Regions from separate parts of the Streptomyces sp. B1I3 genome, predicted to be linked through region 3. Evidence: riboswitches for the same ligand, from Rfam matches in the RefSeq annotation. Region 3 holds a riboswitch; each other region holds the start of a gene.
The links. A riboswitch is a leader RNA that binds a small molecule or an ion and turns the genes downstream of it on or off. The one in region 3 is predicted to bind thiamine pyrophosphate.
Positions count from the first base shown of each region.

Region 1: linked by a shared signal. The riboswitch ahead of QFZ58_RS10875 (thiamine ABC transporter substrate binding subunit) and the one ahead of thiO (glycine oxidase ThiO) in region 3 are both predicted to bind thiamine pyrophosphate.
Region 2: linked by a shared signal. The riboswitch ahead of thiC (phosphomethylpyrimidine synthase ThiC) and the one ahead of thiO (glycine oxidase ThiO) in region 3 are both predicted to bind thiamine pyrophosphate.

Region 1 is NZ_JAUSYD010000001.1:2,411,378-2,416,332, forward strand. Features, by position in the region: gene QFZ58_RS10870 (iron ABC transporter permease) at 1-828, opposite strand, end outside; gene QFZ58_RS10875 (thiamine ABC transporter substrate binding subunit) at 885-1,979, opposite strand; TPP riboswitch at 2,051-2,167, opposite strand; gene rlmN (23S rRNA (adenine(2503)-C(2))-methyltransferase RlmN) at 2,245-3,351, opposite strand; gene QFZ58_RS10885 (phosphatidate cytidylyltransferase) at 3,811-4,899, opposite strand; gene frr (ribosome recycling factor) at 4,899-4,955, opposite strand, start outside.
Region 2 is NZ_JAUSYD010000001.1:3,988,908-3,993,862, forward strand. Features, by position in the region: gene QFZ58_RS18340 (hypothetical protein) at 1-547, shown strand, start outside; gene QFZ58_RS18345 (DUF805 domain-containing protein) at 692-1,048, opposite strand; gene thiC (phosphomethylpyrimidine synthase ThiC) at 1,404-3,188, opposite strand; TPP riboswitch at 3,181-3,314, opposite strand; gene QFZ58_RS18355 (YibE/F family protein) at 3,386-4,741, shown strand; gene QFZ58_RS18360 (SsgA family sporulation/cell division regulator) at 4,814-4,955, opposite strand, start outside.
Region 3 is NZ_JAUSYD010000001.1:5,878,570-5,883,524, reverse strand. Features, by position in the region: gene QFZ58_RS26740 (NAD(P)/FAD-dependent oxidoreductase) at 8-1,243, opposite strand; gene QFZ58_RS26735 (hypothetical protein) at 1,272-1,613, opposite strand; TPP riboswitch at 1,666-1,778, shown strand; gene thiO (glycine oxidase ThiO) at 1,776-2,981, shown strand; gene thiS (sulfur carrier protein ThiS) at 3,092-3,286, shown strand; gene QFZ58_RS26720 (thiazole synthase) at 3,289-4,083, shown strand; gene pknB (Stk1 family PASTA domain-containing Ser/Thr kinase) at 4,228-4,955, shown strand, end outside.

The DNA.
Region 1 (4,955 bases), 3.5 Mb from region 3:
CGCCCGCTGCCCTGCCCCGCGTGGCGGCCGGGCGGTGGTCGCCGGATCGACCAGTTTCAGCACCGTCTCCCTGCGCCGCACGGTCCACGCGTGCAGGGCGAGGACGCCGCCCACGGCCGCGAACTGCACCAGGGTCAGCACGGCTGCCGTCGGCAGGTCGAGCAGCTGCGCCGTCTGCCGGTAGATCTCCACCTCCAGCGTGGAGTAGGCCGGGCCACCGAGGATCTGGACGATCCCGAAGGAGGTGAAGGTGAAGAGGAAGACCATCAGGGCGGCGGCGGCCACCGCCGGGGCCAGCGCGGGCAGCGTCACCCGCCGCCAGGCGGCGAGGCGTCCGGCACCGAGGACCCGTGCGGCCTCCTCCTGGCGGGGGTCCAGCTGCGACCACAGACCGCCCACGGTGCGGACGACGACCGCGTAGTTGAAGAACACGTGGGCGAGCAGGATCGCCCAGACGGTGGTGTCGAGCCGGATGCCCCACAGCTCGTCGAGGAATCCGCCGCGCCCCAGCAGTGCCAGGAACGCCGTGCCCACGACGACGGTCGGCAGGACGAACGGCACGGTCACCACGGCCCGCAGCAGCTGCTTGCCGGGGAAGTCGAAGCGGGCGAAGACGTAGGCTCCCGGCAGCGCGATCAGGAGGGTCAGCGCCGTCGAGGCGAGGGCCTGCCAGGTGGTGAACCGCAGGACGTCGAGGATGTCCGGCCGGCTCAGCACCTCGCCGACGCGGCCGAACTGCCAGGCGCCGTCCGCCTTCAGCCCCCGGCCGACGATCGCGACGACCGGGTAGGCGAAGAACAGCGCGAAGAACACGGCGGGCACGGCCATCAGGCCGAACCGCACCGCGCTCCCCCGCGCGTCACCCCGGCGGGCGGGGCGGGGGGTTACTTCACGACGAGCGAGGACCACGACCGGACCCACTGCTCACGGTTCTCGGCGATGTCGTCCGGTGCCACGGTCGCCGGCTTGTCGACGGTGGCACCGAACTTCGTGAAGAGCTCCGGCAGCTTCGCGTCCTTCACCACCGGGTTGACGAACATGTTGAGCGGCATGTCCTCCTGGAACCGCTTGCTGATCAGGAAGTCCAGCAGCGCCTTGCCGCCCGCCTCGTTCTTCGCGCCGTCCAGCAGACCGGCGAACTCGATCTGGCGGAAGCAGGTGCCGGTGGCGACGCCGGTCGGGGCCTCGGTGGGCTGCGGGTCGGCGTAGAGCACCTCGACCGGCGGGCTGGAGGCGTAGGAGACGACGAGCGGCCGGTCCGCCTTCGCCTTCTTCCCGCCGGCGGATCCGGAGAATTCCTCGTTGTACGCCTGCTCCCAGCCCTCGACGACCTTGACGCCGTTGTTCTTCAGCTTCTTCCAGTAGTCCTGGTAGCCGTTCTCGCCGTGGGTGGCGACGGTGCCGAGGAGGAAGCCGAGGCCGGGCGACGAGGTCGCGGCGTTCTCGGTGACGAGGAGGTTCTTGTACGCGGGCTTCAGCAGGTCGTCGAAGGAGTTCGGCGGGTCGAGCTTCTTGTCGGCGAAGTACTTCTTGTCGTAGTTGACGCAGATGTCGCCGGTGTCGACGGGCGTGACCCGGTGCTTCTCCGCGTCGAGCTGGGTGTCGGCGGCGACGCGGTCGAGGCCCTTCGCCGCGTACGGCGTGAACAGGCCGTTGTCCAGAGCGCGGGAGAGCAGCGTGTTGTCGGCGCCGAAGAACACGTCGCCCCGGGGAGAGCCCTTGGTGAGGATCTCCTGGTTGAGCGCCGCTCCGGCATCACCGCTCTTGAGTACCTTGACCGTGTAGCCGGTCTCCTTCGTGAACGCCTTCAGGACGGCGTCCGACGCGTTGAACGAGTCGTGGCTGACGAGGGTGACGGTCTTCGAGCCGGCCCCCGAGCCACCGGAAGCCTTGTCGTCGGAGTCCCCGCAGCCCGCGAGCACGGTGACCCCGAGGGCGGCGGCGAGAGCCGTCGCCGCGTACTTCGTGGTGGTGTTCATGTGATTCCTCCTGGAGATGACCAGGAAGAGACGCGGCCCTGCCCGCTCCGTGAGCGGGCAGGGCGCAACAGCTTGAGTAAGGTCCGAACTTCCTACCCGGAATGACCCGGGCGAGGTTCAGAGGGTCTGCGGCCGACCTGTCCTCGGTGCCGCACTCTCAGCGCTGTGGCGCTCCCCTGTCGGAATATGAAGTTGATTTCCGCACCAGGCTACACCGGCCGGATCATGCCCCTCCGGCCGGATCACGCCGCCCGCCGGACCTGCCTCAGCGCTCGGCGGCCGCCAGCTGCCCGCAGGCCCCGTCGATCTCCTGGCCGCGGGTGTCCCGGACCGTGACCGGCACACCGTGGGCCGCGATGGCCTCCACGAACGCCTTCTCGTCCTCGGGCCGCGAGGCGGTCCACTTGGAGCCCGGCGTCGGGTTGAGCGGGATCAGGTTGACGTGCACCCGCTTGCCCTTGAGCAGCCGGCCGAGCCGGTCGCCCCGCCAGGCCTGGTCGTTGATGTCGCGGATCAGGGCGTACTCGATGGAGATGCGGCGGCCGGACTTCTCCGCGTACTCCCAGGCCGCGTCCAGGACCTCCCGGACCTTCCACCGCGTGTTCACGGGGACGAGCGTGTCGCGCAGCTCGTCGTCCGGGGCGTGCAGGGAGACGGCGAGGCGGCACTTGAAGCCCTCGTCGGCGAAGCGGAGCATGGCCGGCACCAGACCCACCGTGGAGACGGTGATCCCCCGCTGGGAGAGCCCGAGGCCGTCCGGCTCCGGGTCCGTCAGCCGGCGAATCGATCCGACCACCCGGTTGTAGTTCGCCAGGGGCTCGCCCATGCCCATGAAGACGATGTTGGACAGCCGCGCCGGCCCGCCCGGTACCTCACCGTCGCGCAGCGCCCGCATCCCGTCGACGATCTGGTGCACGATCTCGGCGGTCGAGAGGTTGCGGTCCAGGCCGGCCTGGCCGGTGGCGCAGAACGGGCAGTTCATCCCGCATCCGGCCTGCGACGAGATGCACATGGTCACCCGGTCCGGATAGCGCATGAGGACGGACTCGACGAGCGTCCCGTCATGCAGCTTCCAGAGCGTCTTGCGGGTGGTGTCGTCGTCACAGCTGATGTGACGCACCACGGACATCAGGTCGGGGAACATCGCCTCGGCGAGCTTGTCGCGCGATCCGGCCGGGATGTTGGTCCACTCGGCCGGGTCGTGCGCGTACCGCGCGAAGTAGTGCTGCGACAGTTGCTTGGCGCGGAAGGGCTTCTCGCCGATCGCGGCGACTGCTTCCTTGCGCTCGTCGGGCGTGAGGTCGGCGAGATGCCGCGGCGGCCTCTTGGCTCCGCGGGGCGCGACGAAAGTGAGTTCTCCGGGCTTAGGCATGGTTCTTCCAGTGTCGCAGACGAGCCGGAACGCTCAGGTCCACCGAGGGGCCGGGCGGGATTCCGGGGGCGCGCACGGTCGACGTCGGCCGTGGCCGGCGGTGTTCCACGGCCCAGGGACGGCCCACGTGCGCGCGAGGAGCGTGACCGATCGCACGGTGGACCCCGCACCCCGCCCCCGCGCCGGCGAACGCCTGTCAGCCCTCGTCCGGCGGGGCGACCGCAGGCGCGGGTGGTGCTCCGGGGCCCGGCGGTGAGCTCCCCGCGTCGAGGCGCCAGGACACGGCCCCTCGACGACTCGTCCCCTACGGCTCCGCAGGACGGGCTGCACGTCTCCCAGGCGCCGGGGGGAACGAAACGTCTCCCAGGCGCCGGGGGGAACGAAGACGGGTGGGGCCCGGCGTCCACCGGACGCCGGGCCCCACCCGTTACTGCGCGACGCGGGAAGCCGCCGCCCGGCTCAGCCGGATCCGACGAACAGGACCAGCAGCAGCCAGACGACCGGCGCGGTCGGCAGCAGAGAGTCGAGGCGGTCCATGATGCCGCCGTGACCGGGCAGCAGCGTTCCCATGTCCTTGATGCCGAGATCCCGCTTGATCATGGACTCGCCCAGGTCGCCGAGGGTGGCGCTGGCGGCGACGGCGAGGCCCAGCAGCAGCCCCTGCCACCAGCGGCCGTCGTCGATGAGGAACTGCATGCACAGCGCGCCGGCGACCATGGCGAAGGTGACGGCCCCGAGCAGACCCTCACGGGTCTTCCCCGGGCTGATGCGCGGGGCGAGCTTGTGCGTGCCGAAGCGCCAGCCGACCGCGTACGCGCCCGTGTCGCTGACCACGGTGAGCAGCAGGAAGGTCAGCACCCGCCACGAACCGTCGTCGGCGGTGAGCATCATGGCGACGAACGTGGCCAGGAACGGCACGTAGAACACGGCGAAGACACCGGCCGTGACGTCTTTGAGATAACCCTCGGGCGGCTCCGTCATCCGCCAGACGAGCACCGCGAGCGCCGTGAGCGCCATGGCGACCCAGGCGCCCTCCGCTTCCCGCACGTAGCCGGCGACCACCATGGCGGCACCGCCGACGGCGAGCGGCACGAGGGGTGCGTTGATCCCCTTGCGCTCCTTGAGACGGGAGGTGAGTTCCCACAGACCGACCACCACCGCCAGCACGACCACGCCGACGAACACGGCCTTCACGATGAACAACGAGCCGGCGACGACCGCGCCGAGTCCCACGCCGACCCCTATGGCGGCCCGCAGATCACGCCCCGCACGCTTCTTGGGCGGCGGGGGCGGCTGCGAGGGGCTGGACATGGGCACCTGCGGCTTCTCGTCACGGAACAGGGGGCCGCTGACGCGCGCGGCGTCCCTGCTCCGGTCATCGCGGTCGTCAGCGTCTCTACCTGCGTCGGGAACGTCCGGCACGATGGGCATGGGCCGAGTCTGCTGGGCGCCGTGCACATCGTAGGCAGGACCCGCCGGGGCGGCCCCCATCTCGGGCGCGCCCCAGGAGCCGGCTCCCTGCGGGGCGCCCCAGGAAGAGTCGTTCATCAGACTTCGAGCAGCTCGGCTTCCTTGTGCTTGAGCAGCTCGTCCACCTGCGCGAC
Region 2 (4,955 bases), 1.9 Mb from region 3:
CGAGACGGACCGTACGGGTGCGGGAACCCTGGCGGTGATCACCGCACTGGCCCCCGTTCTCGCGGGGACGGCAGCCCTGATATTCCTGCTGGTCGGCTACCTCCTGAAGGCGTTGAGCCCCTCTCTGGCCTTCGCCGCCACGATGGTCGCCGCCGGGTGGTTCTTCGCCGCGGTCGCCGCCGCGGCCATCCTGATCGCCGCGATCGGGCTCCTCGTCACCGCCCTGCGCAACGGTGCCACGGCACTGCCGGCGCTGGACGAGGGCGACGGACTCCCCGAGGAAGTGGCACGCGCCAGGGAGGCCTGGCGCCACGCCCTGCTGGAGCGCGGCATCCTGCCCTTCCTCCGGGACGCCCTGGCCGACCCGACGGCGGGGCCCGCCGCGCGGACTCCGCACCGGTCGGCCAACCGCATCCCGAAGATGGGCTACAGCCGGCCGCACTTCTCCGGTCCCCAGGACGGCCCGTCCGCCGGACCACGGCCGACCTTCACCAGTCCCGACTTCACCAGTCCGGACTTCGGCGGTCCCGAGCACCAGCCGGAGTGATCCGGCCCGCCCTACCCGCCGTGCGGCCCGCGCCGCCCGCGCCCCGCCGTCTCGCGCCCGTCTCCCGGCACGGCAGAGGCCGGGCGGCTCGCTGCCGGCCCGGCCTCCCGTCACTGCTCGGCGCGCCCCTGTCGGAGCACGCCATCAGATCGCCTGCGGAGCCAGCTTCGGGTCGGCGCCGTACTCGTTCGTCCCACGGGCACCCTCGGTGCACATGAAGACGAGCAGGATGATGCCGCCCACGAGGGGGACGAACGTGATCAGGAACCACCAGCCGGACCGGCCGGTGTCGTGCAGACGGCGGACGACCACGGCGAGCATCGGGATCAGCACCGCGACGATGTAGATGATGTACGGGATCTGGGTCTTGAGGGCCGCGCCGATGGCGACCAGCACCACGGCCACGATGAAGTTGAAGAGTACGAACATCCAGTACTCCTTGCGGCGCGCACGCCCGCTGAATCCCGCGTAGTTCTTGAGTACGTTCAGGTACCAGTTCACTGTGCTTCCCTCCCCTGGCGCCCCCGGTCGGGACGCACACACTTTCGGCCAAGCACAGCGGAACATAAAGCACAGATAAGGATGCGGTCAACAGCCTTTGGCTCCCTGCGAGAACGTACATCCACCTGCCGCTATACCGTGTCCAATCCGTCGCCGAAGGGCCGCCGCAGGGCCTCCGGAGCGGGAGCCGGAGACAGAAGTCGGCCAGGGACGGGACACTTCGGCAACCGTCCGGTCAACGACTCCGACGAGGGGGAACGGCAGCGGCGCTGCCCGGAGCCGATCGTGGCCCCGGGCAGCGCCGCAGGTCGAAAGACGCGCCCACCGGCCGAACACCGCCGGGCACACGCGTGGTTCAGTCCGCGATCGGCAGGTAGACCCTGTTGCCGGCGGCTGCGAACTCCTCGGACTTCGCGGCCATGCCGGCCTCGATCTCCTCCTGTCCCACCCCGTGGTCACGCCGGATGTCGTGCGAGATCTTCATCGAGCAGAACTTCGGGCCGCACATCGAGCAGAAGTGTGCCGTCTTGGCCGGCTCGGCGGGCAGCGTCTCGTCGTGGAACTCCCGTGCCGTGTCCGGGTCGAGGGCCAGGTTGAACTGGTCCTCCCACCGGAACTCGAACCGGGCGTCCGACAGCGCGTCGTCCCACTCCTGGGCTCCCGGGTGCCCCTTGGCGAGGTCAGCCGCATGCGCGGCGATCTTGTACGTGATGACGCCCGTCTTCACGTCGTCACGGTTGGGCAGCCCCAGGTGCTCCTTCGGGGTGACGTAGCAGAGCATCGCCGTCCCCCACCAGGCGATCATCGCCGCCCCGATGCCCGACGTGATGTGGTCGTACGCGGGTGCGACGTCGGTGGTCAGCGGGCCCAGCGTGTAGAACGGCGCCTCCTCGCAGATCTCCTGCTGGAGGTCGATGTTCTCCTTGATCTTGTGCATCGGGACGTGGCCCGGGCCTTCGATCATCGTCTGGACACCGAAGCGCTTGGCCACGGAGTTGAGTTCACCGAGCGTGCGGAGTTCGGCGAACTGCGCCTCGTCGTTGGCATCCGCGATGGACCCGGGCCGGAGCCCGTCACCGAGCGAGTACGTCACGTCGTAGGCCGCGAGGATCTCGCAGAGCTCCTCGAAGTGCTCGTACAGGAAGGACTCCTTGTGGTGGGCGAGGCACCAGGCCGCCATGATCGAGCCCCCTCGGGAGACGATGCCGGTCTTGCGACGGGCCGTCAGGGGGACGTACGGCAGCCGGACCCCGGCGTGCACCGTCATGTAGTCGACGCCCTGCTCGGCCTGCTCGACGACGGTGTCCTTGTAGATCTCCCACGTCAGCTCCTCGGCCCGGCCGTCGACCTTCTCGAGGGCCTGGTAGAGCGGTACGGTGCCGATCGGCACGGGGGAGTTGCGCAGGACCCACTCGCGGGTGGTGTGGATGTTGCGCCCCGTGGAGAGGTCCATGACCGTGTCGGCGCCCCACTTGGTGGCCCAGGTCATCTTGTCCACCTCCTCCTCGATGGAGGAGGTGACCGCGCTGTTCCCGATGTTGGCGTTGACCTTCACCAGGAACCGCTTGCCGATGATCATCGGTTCGATCTCGGGATGGTTGACGTTGGCCGGCAGCACGGCCCGGCCCGCCGCGATCTCCTCGCGCACGACCTCGGGTGCGACGTTCTCCCGGATCGCGACGTACTCCATCTCCGGGGTGATGTCACCCCGGCGGGCGTACGCGAGCTGGGTGACCGGCCGGCCGTCCCGGCCGCGGCGCGGCTGGCGGGGACGTCCGGGGAAGACCGCGTCGAGGTTGCGGAGCCCACCTCGCGGGGACGTGTGCTTGAGCCCGTCGTCCTCGGGACGCGTGGGGCGGCCCGCGTACTCCTCGGTGTCGCCGCGGGCGATGATCCAGTTCTCCCGCAGAGGCGCGAGCCCGCGCCGGACATCGGTTTCGGTGGTGGGGTCGGTGTAGGGCCCGGACGTGTCGTAGAGCGTCACGTCCTTGCCGTTGGTGAGGTGCACCTGACGGACAGGCACCCGGAGGTCCGGGCGTGAGCCCTGGACGTACCCCTTGTGCCAGCCGATGGACTTCCCGGCCTCGGTGTTCTGCGCGTTCCGCGCCGAGGCAGGCGTGCGTGCGTCCGCTGTGGTCATGAGACCTACTCCCTACGCCGGCATTACCCGGTAACAGGTTCGTCGGTCGGCGCAGCGTGTCCCGTAACGAAATACGGAGGTCAGCGCCCTCTCAGCCCGGTGCTCCGAGCTCCCGCGTGTGCAAAGGTGCCTCCACGCTAGCCTCCCTCCTGGCGTGCTGGCCAGAGGGCCTCCCCCGTTCTTGGGATGATCGCCGGGTGACGTCTCCCGGAAGCGCCCCCGAAACCCACGGCCACGCATCAGGCAGCACGCAGAGTCATGGGCATGCCCACACGCACAGCCACGGGCCTGCCGCCCCCGTGTCGAAGCATCTGCGCAAGGTCATCGCCGCGGTCCTGATCCCCTTCGCCACCGCCGTCCTCGTCGGTCTCGTGGCGTTCTGGCCCGGCGGCGCCCCCTCCCACGAGCGCACGGGCGTCGGTTTCGACCGGCAGACCCAGGAGGGCAGGGTGGTGAAGGTCGACAAGGTCGACTGCGCGGACGTCAACGCCGCTCAGGTGCCCCCGACCGGAGACACGTCCACGCCGTCGGGCCGCGAGGCGGTCGCCGAACAGTCGGGGTTGTGCAAGAAGGCCACGGTCGAGGTGATGAGCGGCAAGGACGAGGGCCGCACGTTCGTCGAGGTCATCCAGCCCGACGCGCCCCGGCAACTCCACGAGGGCCAGGGGGTGGTCGTGGCCTACGCCCCCGACGCTCCCCATGACCTGCAGTACTCGGTGACGGATGTGGACCGTACGTTCCCGATGGCGCTGCTGGCCGGTATCTTCGCGCTCGCGGTGGTCGTCGTGGGCAGGCTGCGCGGGCTCATGGCACTGATCGCGCTCGCGGTCTCGTTCGCCGTGCTGACGCTGTTCATCCTGCCGGCGATCCTGCAGGGGTCCAATCCGCTGGTCGTCGCGGTGATCGGCGCCAGCGCGATCATGCTGATCGCCCTCTACACCTGCCACGGCCTCACGGCCCGCACCTCGGTGGCCGTCATCGGCACGCTCATCTCGCTGCTGCTGATCGGGCTGCTGGGCTCCTCGTTCATCGACTGGGCGAGCCTGACGGGCAACACGGATGACAACACCGGCCTCATCCACGGGCTGTATCCGGACATCGACATGAGCGGGTTGCTGCTGGCCGGGGTGATCATCGGATCGCTGGGTGTGCTCGACGACGTGACCGTCACGCAGACGTCGGCGGTCTGGGAGCTGAACCAGGCGGATCCGACCATGGGCGTGCGCCGGCTCTACCGCGCGGGCATCAGGATCGGGCGCGACCACATCGCGTCGGTCGTCAACACGCTCGTACTCGCCTACGCGGGCGCCGCGCTGCCCCTGCTGCTGCTCTTCTCGATCGCCCAGAGCAGTGTGGGGGCGGTGGCCAACAGTGAACTGGTCGCCGAGGAGATCGTCCGCACCCTGGTCGGGTCGATCGGTCTGGTCGCCTCGGTGCCGGTGACGACGGTGCTCGCGGCCCTGGTGGTCTCCGCGGACCGCACGGGGCTCGGCGCGGAAGCCGGAGCTCCCGCAGCCGTACGGACCGGGAAGGGGCGGCGCCGCAAGGCCTGACCGAAGGCGCCGGGCAACCGCCCCGTGTCTCCGTGGTCCGCGGTCGCCCGGCGTCCGGGCAGCCTTCCCTGGTCAGCCGGCGTTCTGCTCCTTGGCGAGGATCCGGCCCAGCGCCTCCTCCAGGTTGCCGTCGAAGTCCCCCAGCGTGTGCTCCTGCCCCAGTGGGACCAGCTTGTCCGTACGGTCGAGAAATGCCACAAGAGGTGCCGTGCCG
Region 3 (4,955 bases):
CCCGGACCTAGGACGTCGCCGACTTCAGGGGCACGGAGGGGTCAGCCACGCGTTCCGGATCCATGCGCGCCCCCGCCTCGATGAGCCTGCGCCCCTGGGCCAGGTCGCGCGGCCTGCTGACGGCCAGCAGCGCGACCAGGACCCCTTGCCGCAGCCAGCAGACCGTCCAGCCCGGGTCGGCGGGATCTCCCCGCCGGAGCAGGGTGTCGGCTCCTGCGTGGTGGCCCGCGTACTGCACGAAGCGGCCGAACTGCTCGGACCAGAAGTAGGGCACGGGGTCGTACGTCCGGGGGAGGCCGTCCGCGATGACGGCGGCGACCGTCCGGGGCCCCTGGAGGGCGTTGTCCCAGTGGTGGACGAGCAGCCGCTCGCCGTAGCGGGCCGAGGGGAAGGAGGCGCAGTCGCCCACCGCGTGGACATCGGGGAGCGAGGTGCGCAGCGAGCCGTCGGCGGTGACCGAGCCGTCCGGGCCGAGCGCGATGCCGGAGCCGGCGAGCCAGCCGGTGGCCGGCCGCGCGCCGATGCCGACGACGACCACCGCTCCGGCCGGGACGGTCTGGCCGTCCGTCAGGTGGACGGCGCCCGGTTCGACACGGGCGACGCGGGTGCCGGTGAGGAGTTCGGCTCCGCTCTCGGCGTACCAGGCCGCCATCGGCTCCGCCACCTCGGCGGGCAGGGTGCCCGCGAGGGGACGCCCGGCGGCTTCGACCACGGTGACCGCGCACCCTGCGGCGCGGGCCGCGGTGGTGAATTCGGCCCCGATCCAGCCGGCGCCGACGACCACGACGTCGTGCTGCCGCTCCAGGACGGGCCGTAGCCGTGCGGCATCGTCGAGGGTGCGCAGCAGGTGGACGCCTGGCACACCGTCCGCGCCCGGCAGGCCGACGGGTTCGGCGCCGGTGGCGATGACCAGGACGTCGTAGGGCACAGGCCCGTCCCGCGTGTCCAGCTCGTGCGCCGCGGCGCGCAGGCCGGTCACGTCGAGTCCCAGGCGCAGGGTGATGTCCAGTGCCTCGAAGTCGACGTCGAAGGCGGAGTCCTCGGCCGTGCCGAGCAGGACCGCCTTGGACAACGGCGGCCGGTCGTAGGGCTGGTGCGGTTCGGCGCCGATGAGGGTGACGGGGCCGGTGAACCCGCGTTCCCGCAGGGCCACGACCGTCTGCACGCCGGCCATGCCCGCGCCCACGACCACGACGTTCCGGGGCCGCTCTCCCGCTGCCCGGTCCGATGTCTGCTCGCTCACCCGTCCACCCTAATCATCTGACGATCGCTCAGGAAGCGAGCTCCTCCACGACGCTCGTCCCGCTTCCCTCCTCGGACTCCCACGCCCACCGTTCGTCCAGCCGCACCCGGCCGTCGGGGAGGTCCGTGACGGTCGAGACGCAGTGGCCGCCGGAGGTCGTGCCGTCCTGCTTCAGCTGGACGTACCGGAAATCCAGCACGTCCGCGTCACGGGTGCCCACGAGGTGGCCCCGGACGACGTCACCGCCCTCGTACTCGGCCCATATGCGGCCGTCCTGCTCGTGGTACGTGAAGCGGGTCCGGGTGCCGACCTGACCGGGGGCCTGGTCGGCCACGGGCGAGAGGACGAGTCCGTCGAGTGAACGGGCCACGGTTGCTGTTCCCCTTACTGGCTGTGGACGGCGGGGTTTAGGCTGGCCACCGTAGAACACTCGCGGGAGCCCGGACGCACCGGGCTGAGAGGGAGGCTGACCGGCCTCCGACCGTACGAACCTGATCCGGGTCATGCCGGCGAAGGGAGGGGCTGGACGCCCATGCGTATCTCCGGAAACCGATCCGACGTCCTGGTCGTCGGGGGAGGCATCATCGGGCTGGTGACCGCCTGGCGGTCGGCCCAGCGCGGCCTGCGTACGACGCTGGCCGATCCCGAACCCGGCGGCGGGGCGGCCCAGGTCGCCGCGGGCATGCTCGCCGCCGTCACCGAACTCCACTACGGCGAGCAGACGTTGCTCGGCCTCAACGTGGCCTCGGCCGCCCGCTATCCGGCGTTCGTCGCCGAATTGGAGGAGGCGAGCGGGCAGCGGACCGGCTTCCGCGCCTGCGGCACCCTGTCCGTCGCGCTGGACGCGGACGACCGGGCCCATCTGCGGGAGCTCCACGCCCTGCAGCAGCGCTCGGGCCTGCAGTCCGAGTGGCTCAGCGGCCGCGAGTGCCGCCGCCTGGAGCCGATGCTCGCCCCCGGCGTGCGCGGCGGGCTGAGGGCGGACGGCGATCACCAGGTGGACCCCAGACGGCTGGCCTCGGCGCTGGTCACCGCATGCGAGCGGGCCGGGGTGGTCTTCCACCGGGCCTGGGTCCGGCGGCTGTCCGTCGTGAACGGGCGCGCGGCCGGTGGGGTGCTCGCCGACGGCACGGAGCTGGGGGCCGGACAGGTCGTACTGGCCGGCGGCAGTCTCAGCGGCCGGCTCGAAGGGCTGCCGGAGGCCGTCGTGCCGCCGGTCCGCCCGGTCAAGGGGCAGGTGCTGCGCCTGACGGTGCCGCGCGCGTACGCCCCCTTCCTCAGCCGTACGGTACGGGCCGTCGTGCGCGGCAGCCACGTCTACCTGGTGCCGCGTGCCGACGGCGAGCTGGTCGTCGGCGCCACCAGTGAGGAGCAGGGCTGGGACACCACCGTCACCGCGGGCGGCGTCTACGAACTGCTCCGCGACGCCCACGAACTGGTGCCCGGGATCACCGAGCTGCCGCTGACGGAGACCCGCGCCGGACTGCGCCCCGCCTCCCCGGACAACGCCCCGCTGCTGGGCCCGACCGCACTGCCCGGCCTGCACCTGGCGACCGGGCACCACCGCAACGGGGTGCTGCTGACGCCCGTCACCGGCGACGTGATGGGCCACGTACTGGCCACCGGCGAGCTGCCGGAGGTGGCGCGCCCCTTCGCGTCACACCGTTTCGGCCGGCCCCCCGCCGCACCTTCCCACGACGCAGTCCGTGCCCCCGTCTCCCAGGAGCAGCCCGCATGACCGAGTCCGCGCCCACGGGCGCCTCCGCGCCCGCAGCCGAGCCGGCGCCCGCGTCCGCTGCGGCGCCCGCATCCCCTCCGGCGCCCGTCCCCGGGTCCGTCAACGTCTCCGTGTCCGTCAACGGGCGGGCGCGCAGTGTCGCGGCGGGTACCGCTCTGGACTCCCTGGTCGCGGGCCTGACCGGGGCGCGCTCCGGGGTCGCCGCGGCGCTCAACGAGGCCGTCGTCCCGCGCGGTGAGTGGTCCGCCACCGTGCTGGCCGACGGCGACCGTGTCGAGGTCCTCACCGCGGTCCAGGGAGGCTGACCATGTCCGACGATCTGTTCACCCTCGGTTCCGCCACGTTCTCGTCCCGGCTGATCATGGGGACGGGCGGGGCGCCCAGCCTGGACGTACTGGAGCGCTCCCTCGTCGCGTCGGGCACCGAACTGACCACCGTCGCGATGCGCCGGCTCGATCCGACGGTGCAGGGCTCGGTGCTCTCCGTCCTGGAACGGCTCTCCGTCCAGGTCCTGCCGAACACCGCCGGCTGCTACACCGCGGGCGAGGCGGTGCTGACAGCCCGGCTGGCCCGGGAGGCGCTGGGGACCGACTGGATCAAGCTGGAGGTCGTGGCCGACGAGCGGACCCTGCTGCCGGACCCGATCGAGCTGCTGGACGCCGCCGAGACCCTGGTCGACGACGGCTTCACCGTGCTGCCCTACACGAACGACGACCCGGTCCTGGCCGGGAAGCTCCAGGACGTGGGGTGCGCGGCGATCATGCCGCTCGGCTCCCCCATCGGCTCCGGTCTGGGCATCCGCAACCCGCACAACTTCCAGCTGATCGTCGAGCGGGCCGAGGTCCCGGTGATCCTGGACGCGGGTGCGGGGACCGCCTCGGACGTGGCTCTGGCGATGGAACTGGGGTGCTCCGCCGTGATGCTCGCCTCGGCGGTCACCCGGGCGCAGGAGCCGGAGCTCATGGCCGCTGCGATGCGGCACGCGGTGGAAGGCGGGCGCCTGGCCCACCGGGCCGGCCGCATCCCGCGCCGCCACTTCGCCGAGGCGTCCTCGCCCTCGGAGGGCAGGGCGGTGCTGGACCCGGAGCGCCCGGCCTTCTGACGCCGTCGCCGGGCGGCGGAGCCCGCGGCCCCGCGTCGCCGTCACACGCACACCTACATGTCCCTGTCACGGATTGGCTGCGGAACGGTCCCGGGCCCGACCGGGGCCGTCCGCGGTGTCCGTGGCGGCTCGTAGACTCGCTCTGTGGACACGACCCTTCAGGACCCGCTCGTCGGGCAGCTGCTCGACGGCCGCTATCGCATCGACTCGCGCATCGCGGTCGGCGGTATGGCCACGGTCTACCGGGCCGTGGACACCCGGCTCGACCGTGTGCTCGCCCTCAAGGTGATGCATCCGGCGCTGGCGACCGACGCCGCGTTCGTCGAGCGCTTCATCCGCGAGGCCAAGTCCGTCGCCCGGCTCGCGCACCCCAACGTCGTGGCCGTCTTCGACCAGGGCGCGCAGGGCGCGTACGTCTACCTGGCGATGGAGTACGTCGCGGGGTGCACCCTGCGCGACGTCCTGCGCGAACGCGGCGCCCTGCAGCCCAGGGCCGCGCTGGACATCCTGGAGCCGGTCCTCGCCGCGCTGGGTGCCGCGCACCTCGCGGGCTTCGTGCACCGTGACATGAAGCCGGAGAACGTCCTCATCGGGGACGACGGCCGCGTCAAGGTGGCCGACTTCGGACTCGTGCGCGCGGTGGGCACCGTCACGGACACCACGGGATCGCTCCTGGGCACCGTGTCGTACCTCGCCCCGGAGCAGATCGAGCACGGCACGGCCGACACCCGCGCCGACGTCTACGCCTGCGGAGTCGTGCTGTACGAGATGCTGACCGGCGGCAAGCCGCACACCGGCGACACCGCCGCCCAGGTCATCTACCAGCACCTCAACGAGGACGTACCGGCCCCGTCCGCCGCCGTCCCCGGCCT